Regions from separate parts of the Synechococcus sp. LTW-R genome, predicted to be linked through region 1. Evidence: riboswitches for the same ligand, from Rfam matches in the RefSeq annotation. Region 1 holds a riboswitch; the other holds the start of a gene.
The links. A riboswitch is a leader RNA that binds a small molecule or an ion and turns the genes downstream of it on or off. The one in region 1 is predicted to bind cobalamin.
Positions count from the first base shown of each region.

Region 2: linked by a shared signal. The riboswitch ahead of H0O22_RS00235 (HupE/UreJ family protein) and the one ahead of H0O22_RS03350 (HupE/UreJ family protein) in region 1 are both predicted to bind cobalamin.

Region 1 covers NZ_CP059060.1:577,445-589,184, reverse strand. Annotated here, with positions in the region: gene H0O22_RS03360 (hypothetical protein) at 63-398, shown strand; gene cobW (cobalamin biosynthesis protein CobW) at 395-1,450, opposite strand; gene H0O22_RS03350 (HupE/UreJ family protein) at 1,453-2,034, opposite strand; cobalamin riboswitch at 2,056-2,204, opposite strand; gene H0O22_RS03345 (pentapeptide repeat-containing protein) at 2,210-2,692, opposite strand; gene upp (uracil phosphoribosyltransferase) at 2,781-3,452, shown strand; gene H0O22_RS03335 (hypothetical protein) at 3,477-3,773, shown strand; gene ilvD (dihydroxy-acid dehydratase) at 3,816-5,492, shown strand; gene H0O22_RS03325 (hypothetical protein) at 5,489-5,872, opposite strand; gene H0O22_RS03320 (CIA30 family protein) at 5,876-6,448, opposite strand; gene pgl (6-phosphogluconolactonase) at 6,453-7,178, opposite strand; gene gndA (NADP-dependent phosphogluconate dehydrogenase) at 7,189-8,607, opposite strand; gene H0O22_RS03305 (glucose-1-phosphate adenylyltransferase) at 8,752-10,047, opposite strand; gene H0O22_RS03300 (glutamyl-tRNA reductase) at 10,185-11,489, opposite strand; gene glpX (class II fructose-bisphosphatase) at 11,577-11,740, opposite strand, start outside.
Region 2 covers NZ_CP059060.1:38,341-50,080, reverse strand. Annotated here, with positions in the region: gene H0O22_RS00280 (permease) at 24-974, shown strand; gene H0O22_RS00275 (TIGR03943 family protein) at 962-1,633, shown strand; gene H0O22_RS00270 (hypothetical protein) at 1,630-2,943, shown strand; gene H0O22_RS00265 (metal ABC transporter permease) at 2,929-3,720, opposite strand; gene H0O22_RS00260 (transcriptional repressor) at 3,753-4,154, shown strand; gene H0O22_RS00255 (metal ABC transporter ATP-binding protein) at 4,151-4,843, opposite strand; gene H0O22_RS00250 (hypothetical protein) at 4,893-5,867, opposite strand; gene H0O22_RS00245 (metal ABC transporter substrate-binding protein) at 5,903-6,742, opposite strand; gene H0O22_RS00240 (GTP-binding protein) at 6,964-8,067, shown strand; cobalamin riboswitch at 8,068-8,211, shown strand; gene H0O22_RS00235 (HupE/UreJ family protein) at 8,239-8,814, shown strand; gene H0O22_RS00230 (hypothetical protein) at 8,880-9,020, shown strand; gene H0O22_RS00225 (Fur family transcriptional regulator) at 9,021-9,494, opposite strand; gene H0O22_RS00220 (lysylphosphatidylglycerol synthase domain-containing protein) at 9,516-10,472, opposite strand; gene larC (nickel pincer cofactor biosynthesis protein LarC) at 10,451-11,644, opposite strand; gene H0O22_RS00210 (hypothetical protein) at 11,644-11,740, opposite strand, start outside.

The DNA of each region.
Region 1 (11,740 bases):
GGCAGGCCGGCTGACGGCGAACCTCTGTCTGGACAGGTTGGGGATGGTCCGCTGGGGTCGCCGTGAGTCGTTTACAGCCCCTGCCCGTGCTCGTGCTGGCGTCCATGGCCCTGGCGGCCCAAGCATCTGCCCAGGCCCGTCAACCCTTCTCGGTTCCGCTGGAGTGCCAGCTCGAGTCAGGCGGATGGCATCCCTGCACCATGACCGTGGAGCGCATTGGCGAGCACTGGTGGCTCCAGGTGGGACAGCGCCGCTTTGATTTCCGCCACGACGGACAGGGGCGCATCGAGCTGCAAGAGGCGTCCGGGCCCCCGCGAGAAGTCTCTCCGAGCTGGAGCAGCCAACAGGCCCTCTGCTGGGACGGGGTCTGCACCAAGGGAAACCTACCGCTGGATTAGGCCAATCCGCCCTTCAGCTGCTCCTGAACCCCTGCAACATCGAGGGATAGCCCAAGCGCGACCAGTTCCAGCCCATCGCTGCTGGGACGGTCCAAACGGGAGTTGCTGTCAAACCAACACTCCAGCCTGGGGCCCACCGCTTGGATCTGGAGGGGGTGGCTCTTGCCAGGCAGCCAGGCCCGACCCTTGAGCCTGAGCAAACCGTGGTCGGCGATCAGCGCTGGGAGCAGGGTTTCCAACTGCGCCTTGCTGGTGGTCCCTTCCCAGTTCAGCGAAACCGACTCCATCGCCACATGGCTGTGGTCATGGTGGTGATGGTCGTGATCGTGATCGTGGTGATGCTCGTCCTCTTCAGGCCGATCGAGGCCCATCAGAAGCGCAGCAGGAACTTGTCCCCGCGCCATCGGCAAGACCGAGACCCCATGGCGGAGCTGCTCGCTTAAGCGGCTTTGCAGGGCTTGAATCGCCTCCTCACTGAGGCAATCCGCCCGGCTCATCAGCACAAGATCGGCGGCGCCAAGCTGATCGTCGAAGAGGGAGTTGATGTCACTGAGGTGATCCAGGCTGGGATCAGCCGCGCGTTGGGCCTCGAGGGCCGCCGGATCGGCCACAACGCTGCCGTTGCTGAGGGCTTCCCCATCGACCACGGTCACCACGCCGGTGACACGGGTTCGGGTTCGGATCTCAGGCCAGCGAAAGGCCTGGACCAACGGAAGCGGCAAGGCCAAACCGCTGGTTTCAACAACGATTCCATCCAACTGATCGGCCCGCTGAAGCAGCTGCTGCATCACCGGAAGGAACTCGTCCTGAACGGTGCAGCAGAGGCAGCCATTGGCCAGTTCCACTACGCGGCCGTCGAGGTCCTCCTCTGGGCAAAAGCCGCAGCTGCGGATCAAATCGCCATCGATGCCGACTTCCCCGAATTCGTTGACCAGAACGGCGAGGCGCAGGCCACTCGAGAGCAGCAGCTGGCGCAGCAAGGTGGATTTACCGGCGCCCAGGAAACCGGTCACCACGGTGACCGGAAGGCGTGAGGCAGGTGCCGTGATCATGCTCAGGCGACCAGAGCCGTCCAGGTGAAGGCCGCACCGATGCCCACGAGCACACCAGCGAGGACGATCTTCGTGGCGGGTTGCAGATCAACGGCCAGACGGCGCAGCGCCACCAGGGACGCCGTCAGCAAGAGGGCTTGGCTGAGCAGCAAACCCAGGAGATAGAAGGCAATGGGAGTGGACTCCCAGCCAATGACCGAAGCGCTCAGGACGTATCCGTGGAGGGCAAAGGCCGGGATCAGCGTCAGGGTTGGCAGGCGTCCGGCAATCACGAGGCCTTCCAGCACCAGTGAGAGGGAGACCAAGGCCTCGGCGGCGGGCAGGCCGGGCAGCCAAAGACCAACCGCACTCGACGCCAGACCAACGACGAGCAGGCCCAGGGTCCAGCGCATGGAGCGCTGCAGACCGACCAGAGCCAGAGCCAATAGGAAGAGCAGGTGATCAGGGCCCAGAAGCGGGTGGGCCAGACCGCTGAGCAGACCGCTGATGGCCGAGGGCTGCAAGCCCAGGGACTCCATCGGGTGATGGGCCAGGGCGGGGCCAGCACTCAAGAGGAGCGCAGCGGCCCCGAAACGCTTAAACATCAACAGAACTGGTCCGCGCCAGGAATCATGGGTTGCACCGGCGGGCGTTCTGACTGGAATCCTGGAGCCAGGACTCTTCACAGCTGCGGGACAGCGCCGGAATTGCACCGGACTTTCCCCGTTTCCTCTTCGGGCTGATCCCCCGAAGAACCGGAGCTCAGAGCCTAAGCGCTGGTTAGCGGCAAGCCAGGCTTTCGCGGGTCTCAACGCCGGTCCGCGGGTTGACACCACTGGCCCGAGCGCAAAGCGCCTTTTGCTGGGGCAGATCGAGAACCGCATCAGTGAAGTCGGTTCCCTCGATTTGAGCGCCGGTGAACTTGCTATTCATCAACATGGCGTTGCGGAAGACAGCACCGCTGAGATCCGCGTTGTCAAAGCGCGTGGCGAAGGCCACGGCGTCCTCCAGATCAGCCGCAGACAGGTTGGCGTTTTGGAGATTGGCGGTGTTGAAGACCGCTCCGCGCAGGTCGGTCTCGCTGAGATCAAACCCCTCCATCGAGGCCTTGAGGAACTCCTGCTGCTGCAGGTTCCGTCCATGCATGTCCGGCTGGAGATCTTGGGCACTGCGTTGGCCGCGCAGCTCGGGAGCCGTAATCGCCAATGCCGGCTCAGCAGCGGGCAACAGGAACGTCAGCTGCAGCGCCAGGGCGATGGCGATGGAGCTCAGCCATCGGGCTACGAGGTTCCGCACTGCAGCTTTAACTTGGGCGATCAAGTTATTGCAGGCGGATACCGGAGCGCGACCGATGAGCAAGACCCTGCGTGTGGTGGTGCCGCCCCATCCCCTGATTGGCCACTGGTTGACCCTGCTCCGTGACGCGGAGACCCCGCAACCGTTGTTTGCCACGGCCATGGCCGAATTGGGGCGCTGGTTGACCTATGAGGGCATGCGGGACTGGATCCCCTACCAACGGGTCCAGGTGAGCACACCCCTCGCCCAGACCGAAGGAACCATCGTGGATGGCTCCATTCCCTTGCTGGCTGTGCCCATCCTGCGGGCGGGACTGGGGCTCTGGGACGGAGCCAAAACCGTGATCCCGAGCGCTTCCGTGGCCCACATGGGTCTGCAGCGGGATGAGGTCAGCGGCCGCTGCCGCTGTTACTTCAACGGTTTGCCCGAATCGATCCCAGCCAATGCGGGTGTGTTGGTCTTCGATCCGATGGTGGCCAGCGCCGCCACGCTTCTGAATGTGCTCGAGCAACTGGAGACCAAAGGGGTCACTGGGCAACGGGTCCGCGTGATCTCAGCTCTTGCCGCCAGCCCTGGCTTGAAAACCCTGGGTGAGCGCTACAGCGATCTGACGATCTACACCGGCTGCATCGACGCTGAATTGGACGAGCAGCTGCGGATCGTTCCCGGATTGGGTGACGCGGGTGACCGTCTCTATGGCAAGCCGCAGTCAGGCTTCGTAGGCTGAGGTCTATTCGAGCGCTCTGCAGCAATGTCCAACCGAGATGGCGGTTCCGGATCTCTGGGCACCCTCTTGGTTGGTGCGGTGATCGGTGCAGCCGGCTTTGCCTGGTGGCTGTATTCCGAAGCGGAGCGGAAACAGCAGCAGACCCGGCAGCAACGCAGTCTGCGCCTGAGCCGTCTGGCCGACCACGACGATCAGGCCTTCGACCCCAATAGCGAGAGTCCGGTCGTCCGTGAGCATGAGCTCCAGGACAAGGTTCAGCAGCTGAACCAGGCGATCGAGGACGTGCGCCGTCAACTGGAAGGGCTGAGCCCCCAGAGCTGATCAGGCTCCTCGGTAGGTTGCTGGGTAGACAACGCCGCAGCCATGCTCCGCTCCGCCGCGATCACCCAGGGCATTCAGCGCTCCCCTAACCGCGCCATGTTGCGGGCTGTCGGTTTCGGAGACGCTGATTTCAACAAGCCGATCATTGGCATCGCCAACGGCTACAGCACGATCACGCCCTGCAACGTCGGCCTGAACGACCTGGCACGCCGGGCCGAGCAGGCTGCACTGGGGGCCGGGGCGATGCCTCAGATGTTCGGCACCATCACCGTCAGCGACGGGATTTCGATGGGCACCGAAGGGATGAAGTACTCCCTGGTGAGCCGCGAAGTAATTGCCGACGCCATCGAGACCGCCTGCAACGGCGAGTCGATGGACGGCGTTCTGGCCGTCGGCGGCTGCGACAAGAACATGCCTGGCGCCATGTTGGCCATGGCGCGGATGAATATTCCGTCGGTCTTCGTCTATGGCGGCACAATTAAACCCGGAAAGCTGGGCGGCTGCGATCTGACGGTGGTTAGTGCCTTTGAGGCAGTCGGTCAGCTCACCAGCGGCCAAATTGACGAGGAACGGCTCACCGAAATCGAGAAGAACGCCTGCCCGGGAGCCGGCAGCTGTGGCGGCATGTTCACGGCCAACACGATGAGTGCGGCTATCGAAACCATGGGTTTGAGCCTGCCCTACAGCTCAACGATGGCGGCAGAAGATCCCGAAAAAGCGGACAGCGCAGCGCGCAGTGCTGAGGTTCTTGTTGACGCCATCAAGGCCAACATTCGCCCCCGGGATCTGCTGACCCGGGAAGCCTTTGAGAACGCCATCAGCGTGATCATGGCCGTGGGCGGCTCCACCAACTCCGTCCTTCATCTCTTGGCCATTGCCCGCACTGCGGGTGTGGAGCTGAGCATCGATGACTTCGAAAGCATCCGCCAGCGGGTTCCAGTGATCTGCGATCTCAAACCCAGTGGTCGCTATGTGACCGTCGATCTGCACCAGGCCGGTGGCATCCCTCAGGTGATGAAGCTGCTCCTGGATGCCGGTCTGCTGCATGGCGATTGCCGAACGATCGAAGGCAAGACGCTGCATGAACTGCTGTCCGATGTCCCGTCGGTGCCCGCCGCTGACCAAGACGTCATCCGTCCGCTGAGCAACCCCCTCTACGCCAAGGGGCACCTGGCGATTCTCAAGGGCAACCTGGCCCAAGAGGGCGCCGTCGCGAAGATCAGTGGCGTCAAGAACCCCGTCATCACTGGACCGGCACGGGTCTTCGAGAGCGAAGAAACCTGCCTCGACGCGATCCTCGACAAGCAGATCAATGCCGGCGATGTGGTGGTCGTCCGCAACGAGGGACCGGTCGGCGGACCGGGAATGCGGGAAATGCTCTCGCCGACCTCCGCGATCGTGGGCCAGGGCCTGCTCGACAAGGTGGCCCTGATCACCGATGGCCGCTTCTCCGGCGGTTCCTATGGCCTCGTCATCGGCCATGTCGCCCCTGAGGCTGCTGTGGGGGGAACGATCGGTCTAGTCCATGAGGGGGACAGCATCACGGTCGATGCCAATCAGCTCTTAATTCAGCTGAACGTGGACGAGGCCGAGTTGGCCTCCCGGCGCGCCGCCTGGAGCAAGCCCGAACCGCGCTACCGCACCGGTGTTCTGGGCAAGTACGCACGGCTCGTGAGCTCCAGCAGCAAGGGCGCTGTGACGGACCAGCCCGGCCTCTAGGCCTCCCCGGCGATCAAGGCGCGAATGCGCCGGCAGAGGGCCTCAAGGGGGGCCCCGGCGCTGGGGCGCTCACAGCGTTCCCCGGAGTGCGACTGCATCCAGACGGGGTGGCTGCCGTGCCAGAGCATCGGAGCCTCCTCATCGGCCACCATGCTCAGCATCAGGTTGAGCTCCTCTCCGCTCCTGTAGATCTCCAGCTCCAAATCCCGGTCGGGGTGACGGACCCCGTCCACATCACGGGCCTCGATCAGCAGGCAACAGTCGCTGCAATCGCCCAACGTTGCTGGGGGCTCACCGCTGAAGCGAAGGGCATGGCGGTAGGGCTTCAGGCAGACATCCGCGGCCTTCGCCAGTTCACTAAGCAGAGGTTCATCGTCCATCCGTTAGGTCACCGCACGGATCGAGCGGATTAAGAGGCGCAGGGGTCCAGGTCTGAACCCGGGGTTTCGACCACCCACGTCGCCAAACTTGGAGTGGAGCACCTGGATCCGCGTGACCGCTCGCGCGTTAAAACGAAGCGGAAAGCCCACGGGAGTCGCACGCACGCTTGGAGTGAGTCGATTGAACGGAATCGTCACGACTGAGGTGCCATTCGGGCGCGTTGAGAACTCAGACACCCAGCGGAGGCCGCCAGGAATGAGCTCGGTTAGACCTCCGACCCCATCCCGGCAGGCGATGGCGAGCTTGTAACGCCGACCATCCCCATCGAGTTGAAGCTCGAGGGCTCCGTAGGCAGAGAGATCGCGAGACGGCTCGAGGACCGGTGAACGGCAACTGACAAAGCCACCACCCTCCTGCTCGACGATGGCCTCCATCAGCAATCCATCGGTGGTAGCAGTGCATTGGCCTTGGCTGCGGCCACCCATGATGGTGTCGTTCAGGGACTGCCAGCCCGGGAAGTCAGCTCCAGACGCGAGCAGCAGCGGGGCAACCATGGACGCGATCCAAGAGAACATCGCCTCAGCCTGCCGCAGCACCTCCGGCGAGCGCGGCCTCATCGGCCAACACCAGGACCTCCGTTCGGGGCGTCACCAACTTGGCTGGTGTCCTCTGGGGGGATTCAGCGGGATCCAGCAGACGGGCTAGCGCCTGGGCCTTCCCCGCACCACTCACCAGAAAGATCACTTGGCGGGAGGCACTGAGAACCGGCGCGGTCAACGTGATGCGCTCAAGTCCCTTTCCACGGCCAACGGTGGTCCAGCGATCGGTGACCATCGGTGCCTCCGTGCCCGGAAAGAGCGAGGCCGTGTGACCGTCTTCCCCAAGACCGAGCACCATCAAGTCAAAGATTGGCGGCTCACCGGGACACACCTTCTCGATGGCGGCCTGAAAGGCGGTAGCGCTGTCCTCCGGCGTCGGAAGACTCACCGTCGGGACGGGATGGAAGGCCGCATGGCTCCCGGGGGCCTGGTGAAGGAGCGTCTGGCGCAGCATCCGGGCGTTGCTTGAGGGATCGTCTGCATCAACCCAGCGCTCATCGCCGAGAAAGACATCGACGCGCTTCCAGGGCAGGTGCTCCTGACCGAGAAGGCCATAGGCCACCGCGGGGGTGCTGCCACCCGAGAGGGCGAGTTGTGCCCGATCCCGTTGATCAAGGGCGAGGTCGAGATAGGACGCGATGGTCTGGGCCGCCATCCGCGCCAGATCCTGGGAATCCCGGGCCCGTTCAATCCGATAGGTGGTCATCGCCCTGACCTCAATCGAGCCATTCGGTGTGGAAGGTGCCCTCTTGATCCACTCGCTGATAGGTGTGGGAGCCGAAGCAATCCCGCATGGCCTGCACGAGGTTCTGGGGAAGACGGGCCGTGCGATAGCTGTTGATGTAGTCCAGGGTGCTGCTCAGGCAGGGAACCGGGATCCCCGCCTCAGCGGCACCAGCCACGACCTTGGCCAGGCCGGGGAGGCGACGGTTCACCTGGTCAGCGAACCAGGGGTCGATCAGCAGATTCTCCAGCTGCGGATTGGCGTTGAAGGCATCCTGAATGCGCTTGAGCAGCCGTGCGCGGATGATGCATCCCCCCTTCCAGATCTGAGCGATGGAGGGCATGTTCAGGTTGTAGTCATGCTCAGCGGAGGCGATCCGCAGCAATTCCATTCCCTGGGCATAGCTCGCCATGCAGGCCAGGACGACGGCATCCATCAGCGGGCCACTGCCATCGGCGAGATTCACGAGATCGAAGGCTTTGGCAGCCGGGCCATGGAGGATGGACTCCGCCGCGATGCGCTGAGGCTTCATCGAGCTCATCACGCGGCCATTCAAGGCGGCGTAAATCGTCGGCACAGAGGCCCCCATCTGCAGGGCACTCACGACGGTCCACAGGCCCGTGCCCTTCTGACCGGCCTGGTCGACGATCTTCTCCACCAGGTCACTGCCGTCGCTGGGGTCCTTGGTGCGCAGGCAGACCTCGGTGATCTCCACCAGGTAGGAGGCCAACTCCTCGGTGCTGTTCCAATGGCGGAAGATGTCCGCCATTTGGGTGCCGGTCTGGCCCCCCACCCGCTTCAGCAGGTCATAGGCCTCGGCAAGGATCTGCTCGATGCCGTACTCAATGCCGTTGTGAACGGTCTTGACGAAGTGGCCCGAACCGCCTGGACCGATGTAGGTCACACAGGGTCCGTCCTCGACCTGGGCTGCCATCTTGCAGACCAGGCTCTCGATGGCGTCATAGGAGGCCTTCGTGCCGCCGGGCATCATGCTCGGCCCCTCGAGTGCCCCCTTGGCACCACCCGAGACGCCCATGCCGATGAAGCCGAAGCTCTTGCTCTCCAGCTCAGCGACGCGGCGCTCAGTGTCGTGGTATTCGGAGTTGCCGCCATCGATCAAGAGATCGCCCGCTTCGAGATAGGGCGAGATCTCTTGAATGACCGCATCCACCGCCGGACCGGCTTTGACCATCATCAAGATCCGGCGAGGGTGCTGGAGCTTGCTCACAAAATCCTCCAGGCTGGAGGACCCAACGATCTGCTTGCCCGCTCCCAGACCGGCGAGGAATTCTTCGGTTTTGGCGTAGGTGCGGTTGTACACCACACTCGAGAAACCATTGCGCTCAGCGTTGAGAACCAGGTTCTCGCCCATGACGCCGAGACCGATCAAGCCGAAATGGGCCTTGTCCATGGAGCGTTGCGGTGTCCAATGGCATCAGTGTGGCGACGTCCTCCAGCGGCGTGAACCGTTGTGGGGGAACACTGAAACAGGACGGATCGGCACAAAAAAACCTCCCTGGCGGACCAAGGAGGCAGGGCGGCAGAAAGGATCAGATCAGATGACCGTGTGGTCGGGGATGGTGGCGTTCTTGACGACAACGACGATGCCGTTGCGGATGTAGAAGCCGAGCTCGGGGCGGTCCGCCTCCTCGACGTTGTCCTTGTTGACGATGGTGACGTTGTCACCAATGCGGGCGTTCTTGTCGAGGATCGCGCGCTTCACAGTCGTTCCACGACCAACCCCGACGGGAGTTCCACCCCGTTGGCGCAGGGCGTTGCGGTCGGAGGGGGACTCAAAGAAGTCATTACCCATCACCAGGGTGTCCTGGAGGACGGCATCCTCTTCGACGCGGCTGCGGACACCGAGGACGCAGTGATGAATGCTGCAGGCCTTGAGGATCGAGCCCTCGCCGATGATCGATTGGGTGACCTGGGAGTCCAGCAACTTGCTGGGGGGCAGGTAGCGGGGACGGGTGTAGATCGGGAAGGACTCCTCGTAGAAGGAGAAGGCCGGATTCGGTTGATCGGTCAGCGCCAGGTTGGCCTCATAGAAGGCGCCGATGGTTCCGATGTCTTCCCAGTAGTCATCGAAGAGATAGCTCTGGAGGTGGTCACCACGCTCGAGGGCGGCCGGGATCAGCTCCTTGCCGAAGTCGGTGGCACTGGGGTTCTTGGCCAGGAGATCAAAGAGGGTCTCGCGACTGAAGACGTAGATCCCCATCGAGGCGAGGTAGGGACGCTTTTCAGCTTCTTCAGCAGAAAGACCCAGGCGTGAGGTGTCGACCCACATCTCTTTAAGGGCCTCACCCTTGGGCTTCTCGCGGAACTCGCGGATCTTGCCCTTCTCATCGGTGTGCATCAGGCCGAAGGCTTCGGCCTGGGGGGCATCCACCGGCAGAGCGCCAATGCTGATGTCAGCACCGGTGGCGATGTGGTGATTGACGAACTCGCTGTAGTCCATCCGGTAGAGCTGGTCACCGGAGAGAATCAGGTAGTGGTCAACATCCCACTCTTGGAAGAGCCACTGGTACTTGCGGACAGCGTCAGCCGTGCCTTCGAACCAACTGGGGCTCTCCGGAGTCTGTTGCGCCGCCAGTACCTCAACGAAACCTTGGCCAAAGCCAGAGGAGAGGTTGTAGCTCTGGGTCAGGTGGCGATTGAGTGACGCACTGTTGAACTGGGTCAACACGTACATCTTGTTGATGTCCGAGTTGATGCAGTTGCTGATGGGGATATCGATCAGTCGGTATTTGCCAGCCAGGGGCACGGCGGGCTTGGCCCGCATCTTGGTCAGAGGGTAGAGGCGGGTGCCTGCTCCACCGCCCAGAATGATCGCCAGAACGCGCTTCATCGCTTCCCTCTTCGCCTTTAAAGCACGGAGACGTTAAGCGATTCTTGAGGCCGCTCCACGGGTTTTGGCGCACATTGGCGGGAATTCGTACGGGATTGCCTGAGCAAGCCCAGTGGCCCTGACAATCCGGCTTGAAATCAAGCCTGGAGCTCGTCGAGATCGAAGAGGTCTTGAACGACTTTCATCGCTTGATGGCGCTGCTGACGGGGCTGGGGAGCCCGCAGTTTGGTGACCGGTCCGTGCAGGATTTTGTTGATGATCCCCTTGCTCAGGGCCTCGACGACCTTGCGCTCGCGGGCGGAGAGGTCGGGACCCATCCGACTCAAGGCCTTCTGGAGTTCCTGCTCGCGAATCTCCTCGAGTTGGGTTCTCAGGCGATTGGCCACCGGGACGGCCTCTAGTCCATCCCACCACTCAATGAACTGTTGGCCCTCCTGTTGGAGCATCCCCTCGGCTTCAGCGGCGATCTCGCGGCGGGCTTCCTGGTTGCGGGCAACGACCTCCTGGAGATCATCGACGTCGTAGGCAGCAATGCCGCTCAGCTCGGAGACATCCGCGGAGATGTTCCGGGGGACACCAATGTCGACCAGCATCAACGAGGAGCGTCGATTCAGCTGGCCCAGGCGTTCAGCCGTGATGATCGGGTCATCCGCTCCGGTGCTGGTGAAGACCAGGGAGCAGGTGCTCAGGCAATGGTTGAGATCGCTGAGGGGGCGGCATTGGACGGGGAGGCCCGGGAAATCGGCGGCCATCTCCTCGGCCCGGGACACCGTGCGGTTCAGCAGAACGACGCCGCTGGCCCCTTTGGACTGAAGGTGCTGGAGCAGCAGTCGGGCCATGCGGCCGGCGCCGACCACGGCGATCTGTTCCTGATCCAGGGGAACGAGATCATCGATGCCGCGGGCCTGACCAACCTTCAGTTGGGCGAGCTCAACGGCTGCCGAACTAATAGAGACCGCACCGGTACCCAGGTTGGTCTCGGAGCGAACCCGCTTACCGGTGCTGACGGCCTGGTTGAGCAGACGATTGAGGATCGGGCCGATCGAGCGATGCTCTTGGCCCAGGCGATACATCTTTTTGACCTGGGAGAGGATCTGACCCTCCCCCAAAACAAGCGAGTCCAAGCCCGCGGCCACACGCATCAGGTGACTGATCGCTTCTTCGTGGTGGTAGGCGAACAGGTGGGGCATGAGCTCAGAGAGCTCCAAGCCGGAATGCTGGGAGAGGAAACTGCCAACCGCTGAAACCCCCTGCTCAGGGTTGCGAAGCAGGGTGTAGATCTCAAGCCGGTTGCAGGTGCTGAGGATCGAGGCCTCCAGTACCTGTTCATCCGCCCGCAGGCGCTGGAGGGAGTCCTCCATGCTCTGCTCAGCAATGCTGAGACGTTCCCGGATCTCAACCGGGGCCGTTCGGTGACTGAGTCCGACGACGGCAATGTGCATGAAGGGTGACCCTGGGTTGCGCAGCGAGAACGGCAAAAAAGAAAACCGGGCCTCCCGCAGAAGACCCGGCCTGGTCTGATCGAACGATCAGCGCAGAGCGATGCTCTGGGCGCCGTCCTTGATGTGCACCGTGGTGGTGAAACGGGCGGTGTTGTCGAGGGTGCTGATCACCAGGGAGCTGGTGCGGGTGCAGTCCTTCTCGAACTTGACGCCATCGAAGAGCAGACCGTCGGTGATGCCGGTGGCTGCGA
Region 2 (11,740 bases), 540 kb from region 1:
GGCTCCCGACCTAGCGAGTGCCCTTGGCTCGAATCGCGACGATTTGGGCGATCTTCCAAGGGCTTCTGATTGAGGCCCTGCCCTTTCTCTTCATTGGGGTCCTCATTGCCGGCTTGGCGCGCTGGATCGCGCCGGGTGGCCGTTGGCTGCAGCGCCTGCCGGACCAGCCAATCTTGGCGCCCCTCAGCGGTGCCGGCCTGGGCTTTGCCCTGCCAGCCTGCGAATGCGGCAATGTCCCTGTCGCCCGGCGGCTGCTCGCGGGCGGCGCTTCGATGGGCTCGGCACTGGGCTTTTTGTTCGCGGCCCCGGTCCTGAACCCCATCGTGTTGGCCAGCACCTGGGCGGCCTTCCCCGATCAGCCCTGGTTGATCGCCGCTCGCCCCCTCGGCGCCCTCTTGGTGGCCGTGGTCCTCTCAGGCGTGCTGCAGCGGCTGCCCGAGGGGCAACTGCTGGAAAGGAGCCTCCTGGCGGAGCGCCGGCTCAGCCAGCCGCTCGAGGAAGCCAGCCTGCTGGAGCGCAAAAGTGGCGTTCTTGGCACACCCCCGCCCCCTCGAGCCGAGCCCAGTCGGCCCAGCCTGAGGACGGTTCTCGAGCACAGCACGAGGGAGTTTCTCAACCTGGCGGTGTTGCTGATCCTGGGCAGCTTGATCGCCGCCACCGTCCAAACCCTTCTGCCTCGCAGCTGGCTGCTGGCGGTCGGAGGAGCACCGACCCTCTCAATCCTCAGCTTGATGTTGATGGCGGTGGTGATTTCGGTGTGCTCAAGCGTGGACGCCTTTCTGGCGCTGGGCTTCGCCGCTCAAATCACACCGGGCGCGCTGCTGGCCTTTCTGGTGCTGGGGCCGGTGGTGGACCTCAAATTGCTGGGGTTATTTGGGGTGATCATGCGGCCCAAAGCGATCGCGATCACCGCGATTGGAGCCAGTGTTGTTGTGTTGCTACTGGGGCAATGGGTCAACCTTTGGCTGCTCTGATCCGCCCGCTGACCTTGGGACTCTGGGGAGCCGCCCTAGTGCTGAGCACCCTGAGCGGGCGCCTGGACCTTCTGCTGAGGGGCGCCTTCCATCCCCTGGTGGGGATCTGCGGTGTCGCCCTCTTGGCCCTGGCCCTTCAGCAATGGCTTCAGCCCGCCGCAGGGCGTGAGTCCGTCCAAACCCAACGGGCCTGGCTGTTCAGCAGCGCGATGGCTATCGCGGTTCTCTTGGCACCACCGAATCCGTCCTTCAGCGATCTCGCCGCCAGTCGCAGTGAGGCCTTCAATGGGACGTCGGAGCTGGAATTTGTCCTCCCCCCCTCGCAGCGGACCTTGACCGATTGGGTGCGGTTATTGCGCAGCCAACCCGACCCCCAGCTCTATGTCGGTGATCCCGTCAACATCAGCGGCTTCGTGTACACCCCGAACGGGGGCCGCCCCCAATTGGGTCGCCTGACGGTGCGCTGCTGCCTGGCGGATGCCACTCCGATTGGCCTTCCCATTCGGTGGCCGGAGGACTACAAACCCCAACGCGACACCTGGCTCTCGATCCGCGGCCAAATGGCCGTGGAGACCACCACCAGTGGATCGAGTCAGAGCATCGTGCTCGCCGAGGAGATCCGATCGATCCCACGGCCCGAGCAACCCCTCGAACCATGAGACAACTGCGCTGGTTCCTGGCGGCTGGACTGGCCCTATCCGCACTGCAGCAACAGGTTCTGCTGCAGAGGCCGCCCCAACTCCGCCGGTTGGAATCCAGCACCGTCACCTCTGGACCTGCAGCGCTCAGCGCGAAATTCAGCCGGCCCATGGAGCGAGCCAGCGTGGCCAAGACGAGCCAGCTGGAGCCGGCGCTGACCCACCAATGGCTGGGCAGCGGCAATCTTCTGCGCCTGTTGCTGGATCCAGGACAAACCATCACAGCCCCCTTGAAGGTCGTCCTGGGGGGAGCCGATCAACGCGGTGTTGCTCTCGCTCAACAACAGTTCTGGTGGGATCCCAGGCCCTGGCTGGTGGTCGTCAGTCCTGGCCCCCAAGGGGACCAACTCGAGCTCCTTGGACGCGATGGCCACTGGAGACTCCTGAGCGAAGCCAACGGCCCCATCACCTCCGTGGAGCCCCTCGGCAATGGAGCGGGAATTGCCTTCAGCACCAGTGGCGGGCGCACTGAAGAGACCTGGCTGCTTGAACTCGATCAACAGGCCACCTTTGCGTCCAAGCCCCAATCCCTTGTCGTGAAGGGAATCAAGCGACTGCTCGAGAGTCCACTGACCTTCAGCCACTTCAGCAGCAACAGAAAAGGCGATCTGTTGATTCAGTGGGGAGCTCCAGGGTTCGCCCGCTCATTCACGTCGTTGATCCAAGCCAATGGGCAACGCAGGCGCCTCGATCTGGACGCCTCAGGAACGGCTCAGCTGCTTCCGGGAGGCGGAGCACTGATTGCGCCCGAGGCCGATGGCCTGGTGCTGAGCAACCTCCCGGGCCACCCACCGCGACGGCAGTTCCTGCCGGGGAGCCGCGACCTGAGCAGTGTTTGTCCAACGGGGGGCCGAGCGTTACTGACGCGGCGATGGCCGGACTACCGCCAATCCGTTGAACTGCTGGAGCCCGGGCAACCCCCCAAGCAGCTCTGGATTGGCCTGGATGCCGTGATGGGAACGGCCTGCGAACGCAGCGGGGAACGCATCTGGCTCTTGCTGACCCACTGGGACCAAGCGACCAACAGCCAAACCCCGCGCGTCGTAGTGATGAACCGATCGGGCGTCGTCCAAACCCAGCGCGAACTCAAAGGATGGGAACTGGAAATGCGCAGTGGCTTTGCCTTGGATCCCACCCGAGATGTGCTGCTGCTGGCCCTGCGCAATCCCAAGGAGTCACTGGGGCGTGCGGCAGAGCTTCAGGCCTCCACCTTGGCGTTGAAGGTCCTGGACAAACCGATCAAGCAGGCTTTTTGGCTACCGGCGCAATAACTGCAAGGGCAGGGTTGCCATGCACACAACCCCAATCACGGGCCCGGGGGGAAGGTTGATCGCAGGTTGCACCGCAACAACGAAACCAGCGCCGGAGATCAGCAATCCCCAAAGGGCTGAGCGCAACAGGGCCTGCCGGAGACTCCTGGCCTTGGGCATCGCCAAGAGGGCCGGCGCCGCCATGAGACTCACCACCAACACAATGCCAACGGCGCTCACCGCGCTCACGACCGCCACCGCGGCCACGAGCGTCAGCAAGAAACGCAGGGAATTCACCCGCAAACCAGCGGCCTGGGCGCCCACAGGGTCGACCCCGAGATAGACGTACTGCCGGTAGCGAAGCGTCAAGAGCATCACGATCACGGCGAAGGCCACGAGGCTTTGGATCAGCTCACGGGGACCCGCGGCCAGGAGGTCCCCAAACAGCACAGCCTCGAGATCCACCCGAATCCCCAACAAGGGAATGAGCAGAACGCCAAGGCCCAGCGATCCGGCCAAGACCGAATTCAGGACGGCCTCCCGGTTGCGATCCCCCTGGGGAAGAGCGCTGGTCATCCGCTCGGCCACCAAGGCAAACAACACCCCGCTAATCAATCCACCCAGTCCCGGTTCAATGCCCCAAAAGAGGGCGATGGCCAGCCCAGGCAGCACCGCATGGGAAATCAAATTGACCTGAAAGAGCCGGCGCTGCATCAACAGTGCCGTTCCCGCCAAGGGACAGAGCATGCCCACCACCAGGGCGATCGCGAAGGGTGTGAGCCACCAAGAGTCAGCCATAGGATCTGGAATTACGTCCAAGGCGGAAGCGCATGCCCTCCCAGGTTGCTGGCATTAGCGAGCGGCAACAGCTGATCATCCAGCACTTGGAGGAGGCCAACCAAGAGCTGTCCGGGCAGGACTTGCACGCTCGTCTGCGGGCCAGCAACAGTCCGATGGGACTGGCCACGGTCTACCGACACCTGCGCCAACTGCAGCAACGGGGACAGATCCGCTGCAGACATCTCCCCAGCGGCGAAGCTCTGTTTGCCCCGTTGGGGCGAGACGAACACCACATCACCTGCGTTGACTGCGGCACAACGGCTGTGCTCAAGCGCTGCCCTGTGCATCATGTCGACCTCGAGACGGAAGACAGCCAGGGGTTCGCACTGCTCTTCCACACCCTGGAGTTTTTTGGCCTGTGCGAGCAGTGCAAGTCCCGGCCAAGTCACTAACCACAGCAGTCGTGGCCGACTCTCAAATCACCCAATGAGCGCCGGACCGTCTCAGGAGGCCCTTGAGCCAGCAGGGCACGATCCAACACGAGCACCTGATCGTAACGATCCAGGTCACTGCCCCAGTCGTGACTACTGACGACGAGGGTCAAGCCTGAATCGCAGAGTTGACGCATCACCTGCAACAGGTTGGTGCGAGAGGGAGGGTCAATCGCGGCACAGGGCTCATCGAGAAGCAAGAGATTTGCCGGCTGCAACAACGTTCGGGCCAAAAGAGCACGTTGCTGCTGACCGCCTGAGAGTTCATCCAATCGACGCCTACCCAATCCAGCAAGACCAACCCGTTGCAGCGCCGCATCAACGTCGCAACAGCCTGGTCGACGGCCAGACATCCGTCCCAGGGAGACCAAGTCCTGGACCGTGATGGGGAAGCTCCAATCGATAGTTCCCCGCTGGGGCATTAGGGCGATCTGGCTGCGAGCTAGGGGTGGTGTTAACGGAGAACCAGCCAATTCCATGGAACCTGAGGTCACCGGTAACTGGGCCTCGAGGGCATGAAGCAGAGTGGTTTTTCCTGCTCCATTCGGGCCAACCAAGGCGACTAAGGAGCCTTGGTTGATCTGAAAGGAGAGATGGTCCAAGACCAATTGCTGACCGCGATGGACGCAGAGGTTGCGGACGCGAAGCAAAGCGTTTCGGAGTAGTCAGTTCACGCTAGACGGATCTCAGCGCTACGCCTTAGAAGCGGAAACTGACACCCGTGCCGATGTGGTGCTGGAACCCGACACCCCAACCTTCTCCATTTTGAGAGCTGTATATCGCTTCCCAATGGGCAAAGGCAACAACGTTCTCAGCGATCGGGTACTCGAATTCGATCTCACCACCCCAGTCCGTGCGCTGGGGGAGGTTGGCGTAGCTACCAGGGGTGTAAAAGCGAGGACCGCCCGAGAGAGTCACATTGAGCTTGTCGTAATTAAAGCCAAACCCAGCCCAGGTGTCGGTGTAGTTACCCAGATAGGTCCCATCGCTGTCCCAACCGGTGTTGTTGTAGGCAGACACAAAAATGCCGTCAACAATATTTTCCAAGCCATCTCCAAGGGCGAAGTTGACGTCACCATCGCCAAATGCGTATGTAGCACCAGCCTGCACTTCGTTGCGAAGACCAAGCTTATCTTCGTCTTGCGTACGTGTGATGTAGTAGGGCTTGTAGGTGGCCTGAATGCTTAAATTTTTGTTCGGCTGGTAGCGAGCAGAGAGATAGCCCTTGATATCCGTACGTCTCCAAGGGCTAGCCGATGTCACGACCTCATCGTCATGGCCTTCTTCTTCGGCATGGTCCTCGTCTTCATGTTCATCTTCATGCGCCTCTTCAGCCCCATGAACATGGACTTGACCATAAAAGTGCTCCGCTTCACCCCAAACCAGCGCCGGCCCGATAGCCGCCTCAATCGCAAAACTGCCCTCGTTGCTCAGGCCCCACTCCAGGACCGTTCCAAACAGACCGTCAATGGCGTAGTGCCTTGGTTGGCCCTGAAGATTGTTTTCCAGACCACCGTGGCCCTCAATCGTGAGGATGGGAGAGGCTTTGTATTCACCAGGCTTTAGATCAGAGCCTTCCGCTCCGCCATGTGCAGAGGCAGGGAACGTGAAGGATGCAACGCAACCGAGGCCGACAGCGAGTTTTTTGGAGAGACCAATCAGAAGTTTTTGCATGGAAGTTAAGTTGTTTTTGAGCTCGGGTAGTAGGTTTATTGAGAACGACCCAAGGCCTTCCACTGAGCCCCAAGAGCGTCTCCTGAAGTGCGATCACACACGCCACCCTGGGCCGTCACCACCGAGCAAACATTGGAGACAAATGTCGAGACATACGTCCCGCCATTCGCGACACCATCAACGGACAGGAATTGAGACCGATAAATGGGAACTCCAGAAACCTTGCTAATTCGCCTGAGAGTTTTGGAGGGATTCTTTGCTTCAGAAAAGAGATACTTGGTCCCTGATGATTGTGCAGCCTGCACAATGGAACCGAGGCTGCTTGGACGCAAGGGGCCACCCGATGCGAACGATTGCATGAGGGGCAAGTAGCGAACTTTGTAGCGCGTAGCCATAGAAGAGAGCGCGTCATGCTCGGTGACGATCACGCGATGGGTTTTGGGAATCGTGTCGAATTGACTAGAAGCCCACTTGTCCAACCGCTTCAGCTCGGAACGCACTCGCGACGCGCGGGCACCGATCCCGGCGACCGCCTGTAATGGAACAAGACCCTTGAGTTGATTCGAAACCACAGTCGCCATCGACGCCGCTTGCATGGGGTCGTGCCAAACATGCGGGTCGCGGCGAGGGCTCGAGGGCACAGCCACTTCAGCAACCTTGACGGTCCGCTTCAGACGCCCGATCCGATCCAAGGCGGGGCTCAACTGGTAACCGTTGAGGAAAACCACCGAAGCCGACTGAATCGCCGATCGATCACGAGCGGTTAATCGGTAATCGTGAGGGTCACCCCCGTTCGGGACAAGGCAGACGACAGAAACATCTGCGCCTGCGACAACTCGAACAAGATCACAAAGAATCCCGTTCGCCGCTACCACAGACGGAATGGGTTGAGCGACCGCGATCGGCCCAAGTGAAAAAGCTGCCAAGCCGGCAGCGAGAGCTCCCCCAGGGGCGAGCGCCAGAAAGCGCGACAAATACGTGGAGCGATTTTGGGAATGATAACAGTTCTCACGCTTGGAGCAACCTTGGTCTTTCTGCCAGCACGTAACCAGCCAGACTTAGGAACGATTCGAAGCCGCAGCAAGCCGCCTTGACCATGAGCAGCAGCCTGATGGATCAGGCCCATAGCGGGCTCCCCGTCACCATCCTGACGGGCTTCCTTGGCGCGGGAAAAACCACGCTGCTGAACCACATTCTCAGCAACCAGCAGGGTGTCAAAACCGCTGTTCTAGTGAACGAGTTCGGTGAGATCGGCATCGACAACGATCTGATCATCGCCACCAGCGATGACATGGTCGAACTCAGCAATGGCTGCATCTGCTGCTCCATCAACGGGGAGCTGCTGGACGCTGTCTATCGAATCCTCGATCGTCCGGATCCCGTCGACTATCTGGTCGTGGAAACCACGGGTCTCGCCGACCCGCTGCCGGTGGCCATGACCTTCATTGGAAGTGATCTACGGGATCAGACCCGGCTCGACTCGATCATCACCCTGGTCGATGCCGAGAACTTCAGCGACGAAATCCTTGTTGGGGAAGTGGCCCGGGCCCAGGTGGTCTATGGCGACATCCTTTTGCTCAACAAGTGCGACCTGGTCAGCGAGGAGCGCCTCACTGCCGTGGAGGAGAAGCTGCGGGAGATCAAAACCGATGCGCGGATCCTGCGCTCGGTCAAAGGGGAGGTCAGCCTGCCGCTCCTGCTCAGCGTTGGCCTCTTTGAGAGCGACAAGGTGGCCGCGCAGCAAAACCACGACGACTGCGACCACGACCACGGTCACTGCGTGCATGAGCACGATCACGACCATTCCCACGATCACCACGACCACGATCACAGCCATGCCCACGATCACCGGCACTCCCACGACCATTCCCACGCCGATCACCTCGCCATCGAGGGATTCACGTCCCTCTCCTTTGACAGCGCAGACCCCTTCTCCCTAAGGAAGTTTCAGAACTTCCTCGACAACCAGCTGCCCGCCGGTGTCTTCCGCGCCAAGGGAATCCTCTGGTTCAACGAGAGCAGCAAGCGCCACGTCTTCCACCTGGCTGGCAAGCGCTTCTCCATCGACGACAGCGAGTGGAGCAAGCCCAGCGACCGCAAGAACCAGTTGGTCGTGATCGGGAAGAACCTCGACCACGCCAAGATCCGCAAGCAACTCCAGGCCTGCGTCGCCAAGGATGCAGGCAAGGGTTTCTCCTAAAGCAATAATCCGGGGAGCGGTTTCCTGGATTCAGCCCAGGAAGGCAACGAGGAAAGTCCGGCGCGAATCCGGCACTGTCCCGCAGCTGTGATGGGAGCGCGCCGCTCCCCAGTCAGAACGCTCGCCGCACTCCGTCCTTCCCCTTCAGTACCGGCGCGGACCGGATCTGCCATGACCTCCAAACTGACCCGATCACTGCTGAGCAGCGCCGCCGCCGGTCTCAGCCTGAGCCTGCTGTCGGTGCTGCCCGCCGGCGCCCATGGCGGCGCCGAGCACGGAGTCATCGATGGCGCCCTGCACCCGCTGCTGGGTCTGGACCACCTGCTGATGCTGGTGGCCATTGGCCTCTGCGCCGCCCAGGCAGGCCGCCAAATCCTGGGTTACGCCCTGGCCGGAGCGCTGATCGGCTCGGTCTTCGGCAGCTTCGGCGGTCAACTGCCTGGAGCCGAAGTGCTGGCAGCCCTGGCGCTCTCCGCCGTGGCCGCCGTCTTGGTTCTGGTGCTGCGCGGTCTCTGCAGCCGTCAGATCCTGGCCCTGACCGTGGCCGGCGGTGTTTCGGTCCACGCCCTGCTCCACGGCCTGGAGTCCAGCGGCAGCTCCTTCTGGTGGGCCGGTGCACTGCTGGGCTCGGTCGCCGTCGTCGGCGCCAGCGCCTGGCTGAGCCAAAGGCTTGAGCGCGGCGGCGCTTCCCTCGGGGCCGCTCTGCTGGCGCTGGCCGGCGGCCTGCTCGCCCTCGCTCCCCTCTGAGCTGCAGCAACCGCGACAGCAGAAGCGAAAAACGCCGTTATGGTGTATCAAACCGTATCCCCTGGATGGCCGAGTTCGTTGCACTCACGACGGTTTTCGGGCTCGTTGGCCTGATCTACTGGCTCGGCACCGATTCCGACGACGACAACGGTGGCGGCGGCTTGATGCAGCCGGCCCTCGTCCCCGTTCGCGTCAACCGCCGCTGATTAGCCCTCGGCGTCCTGCTGGGCGCAGCTCGGGCAGAGCGCCCGAACGTTCAAGACACAATTGAGCAACTGGAAGCCGTGCTGCGCCGCCGCCTCGCCGCCGGCCCGCAGCACGGCTTCGCTCTCAAATTCTTCGGTGTGGCCGCAGCGCGCACAGACCAGATGGTGATGGTCCCGGTGGGCCTCATCACTGGCCAACTCAAAGCGGCGCCCGCCTTCTGGCAGCTCGAGTTCACAGAGCAGCTCCATCGAACTCAGGAGCCGCAGCGTCCGATAGACGGTGGCCAGGGAGACCCGTTCATCGGCCTTGAGCAGGCGCTGATGCACCTCCTCAGCGCTCAGGTGACTGCCCTCGCCGAGGCGCTCGAACAGGGCCAAGACCCGTTGGCGCTGGGGCGTCAGACGCTGGCCCCGGTCATGCAGGGAGCTGCGCAACGCATCGGCCTGCACCGGGGAGACAGGACCAGCAGGCACGACGTTCCCTCAGGGCACTTCTCAACAATACCCACTGTTGCGAAGCGCCGCCAGGTCCCGGCGGGCGGTGGCCGCCATCAACAGATCCGCCAAAGACACCACGAGTCGATAGCTCAAGGCGACGGCCAGCAGCGGAGCCTCGGGAACGGCGGCGGCCAGGCGCAGCACCAAGACCGCTTCAAACACCCCCAAGCCGCCAGGGGCCGCCGGCACGACTAAACCGGCGGTCCAGGCCAGGGCAAAACCCGACAACCAGCCGAGCCAATCCAGCTGGAAAGCCAGATCAAAGGCTTGAACGCAGCAGGCAAACCCGGCAAAGCGGCACAGGACAAAGACCAACTCCGCCGCCAGGGGGACCCAGGGATAGCCCGGAAGGCGCAGGCTTCCCGAACGCAGGTCCGAGAGATCCACCTCGAGGGCCTTCGCGCGGCGACGCTCCAAACCCTCCAGCAGCGGGTTCAGCCAACGGGGCAGTAAGGCCAACAGGGGCAGCAAGGCCAGCAAGGAGACACCACCCCCCAGGGCCACCAACGCCAAGGCCGCCACGGCCATCAACAACGGATCGAGCAGCACCGCCCCAAGGGCCTGGCGCCCACTCAGCGGTTGCCGGCAGGGTCCCCCCGCGCGCAGGGCCCGCAGCCGAGCCAGCAGGTGCCAGACCCCACCAGGCAGGTACTTGCGCAGGTTGGACTCCAGAAAGAGCAACACCACGGGCGTCCAGCGGGGCATCGCCCCAAGCCAGCGCAGCACCACCCCCCAGGCCAGGCCATTGACCACCAGGCTCAAGGCACTCAGACCCAAGCCCAAGGCCAGCCAGAGCCACGACTGACGATCCAGGCTCAACTGCAGCAACTGACTGCCGTGGGACACCACCGCAGAGACCACAAAGGCAACACTGGCGGCGGTCAACCACAGCCGGGCGCCCCCGGGCAGCGCGACCCGTCTGAGCCGCTCGATCACCGCTGCTCCTCCCGCCACTGCAGCAGGGCCTGGCGCAGCTGATCGAGGGGCAGCTGCCGCTCCTCGGCCAACCGCACCAGGTCCTCAAACTCCGGCTTGCGCCGCACGCTGCCATCCGGCCGTGTCGACGTCTTGAAGCGCACCGGGCCCCAAGGGGTCTGATGCTCCTCGATCTGGCGGGGCAGGGCCCAGCGCTGCTGCAGCTCTTCCCGCACCCCCAGGCTGCTGCCGAAGCGCCACCAAATCGCGCGCAGGGCTTCGGCCTGCTCGGGCCAGGCCAGGGCCGTGATCAAGCTGCCGGCGCGTCCCTTCTTCATCAGCACCGGCTGGGCGAAGACCTCCAAGGCCCCCGCCTCCCGCAGAGCCTCCTGAAGAAAGGCCAGATCCTCCGGGGTGGCGTCGTCGATCTGGGCCTGCTGTTGCACCACCGTCTGCAAGGCGGGCCCGGGGGCAACCTCCGTCTCAGCCAGCAGCAGGCGCAACTGATTCGGGCGATCCAACTCCCGCGTGCCCAAGCCAATGCCCAGACGGCTCGGGGTGAGGGCCGGTGCCGCGCCGAAGCCCTCCGCCAAGGCCACCATCAAGGCCAAACCGGTGGGGGTCGTCAGTTCAGCCGGGGGAAAGCCAGCGCTGCTGGCCATGGGAACCCCATGGCGTATGGCCAGCTCGAGCACGGCAGGCACGGGAACTGGCAAAAGGCCATGGGCCGTCGTCACCTGGCCATGGCCCGCGGGGGGCGGACTGCAGATCAAGCGCTCCACGCCGAAGTGCCGCAGGCCGGCACAGACCCCGACCACATCCACCAGCGCGTCGAGGGCACCCACCTCGTGGAAGTGCACCTGCTCCGGTGCCGACCCATGCACGGCGGCTTCGGCCTCCGCCAGCACGCCAAACACCTTCAAGACGTCGCTCCGCAGCACGGGGTCCAGCGGGGCGGTCTGGATCTGCTCGCGCAGGCTGGCCCAATGGCGGTGGGGCGGCTGCTGCTCGAGCGGTTCCACCTCCAGGTGCAGCCCCCGCAGACCCACGCTGCGCCGCTCCTCGAGCTGCAGGCGATAGAGGCCGCCCAGACCCAGGGCCGCCAGGGGTTCGTGGACCGCGTCTTCCGGCAGGCCGCAATCAAACAGGGCCGCCAGCAGCATGTTGCCGGCCAATCCCGTCGGGCAATCGACGACCGCCAGGGCTCCCATCAGGCCTCCTGGAGAAGCTGCTCCGCGCTGGCCTGGAGCCGCTCGCGGTGCTGCTCGAGCCACTGCTGCACCTCGCGGCGGGCCCGGCGTTGTTCG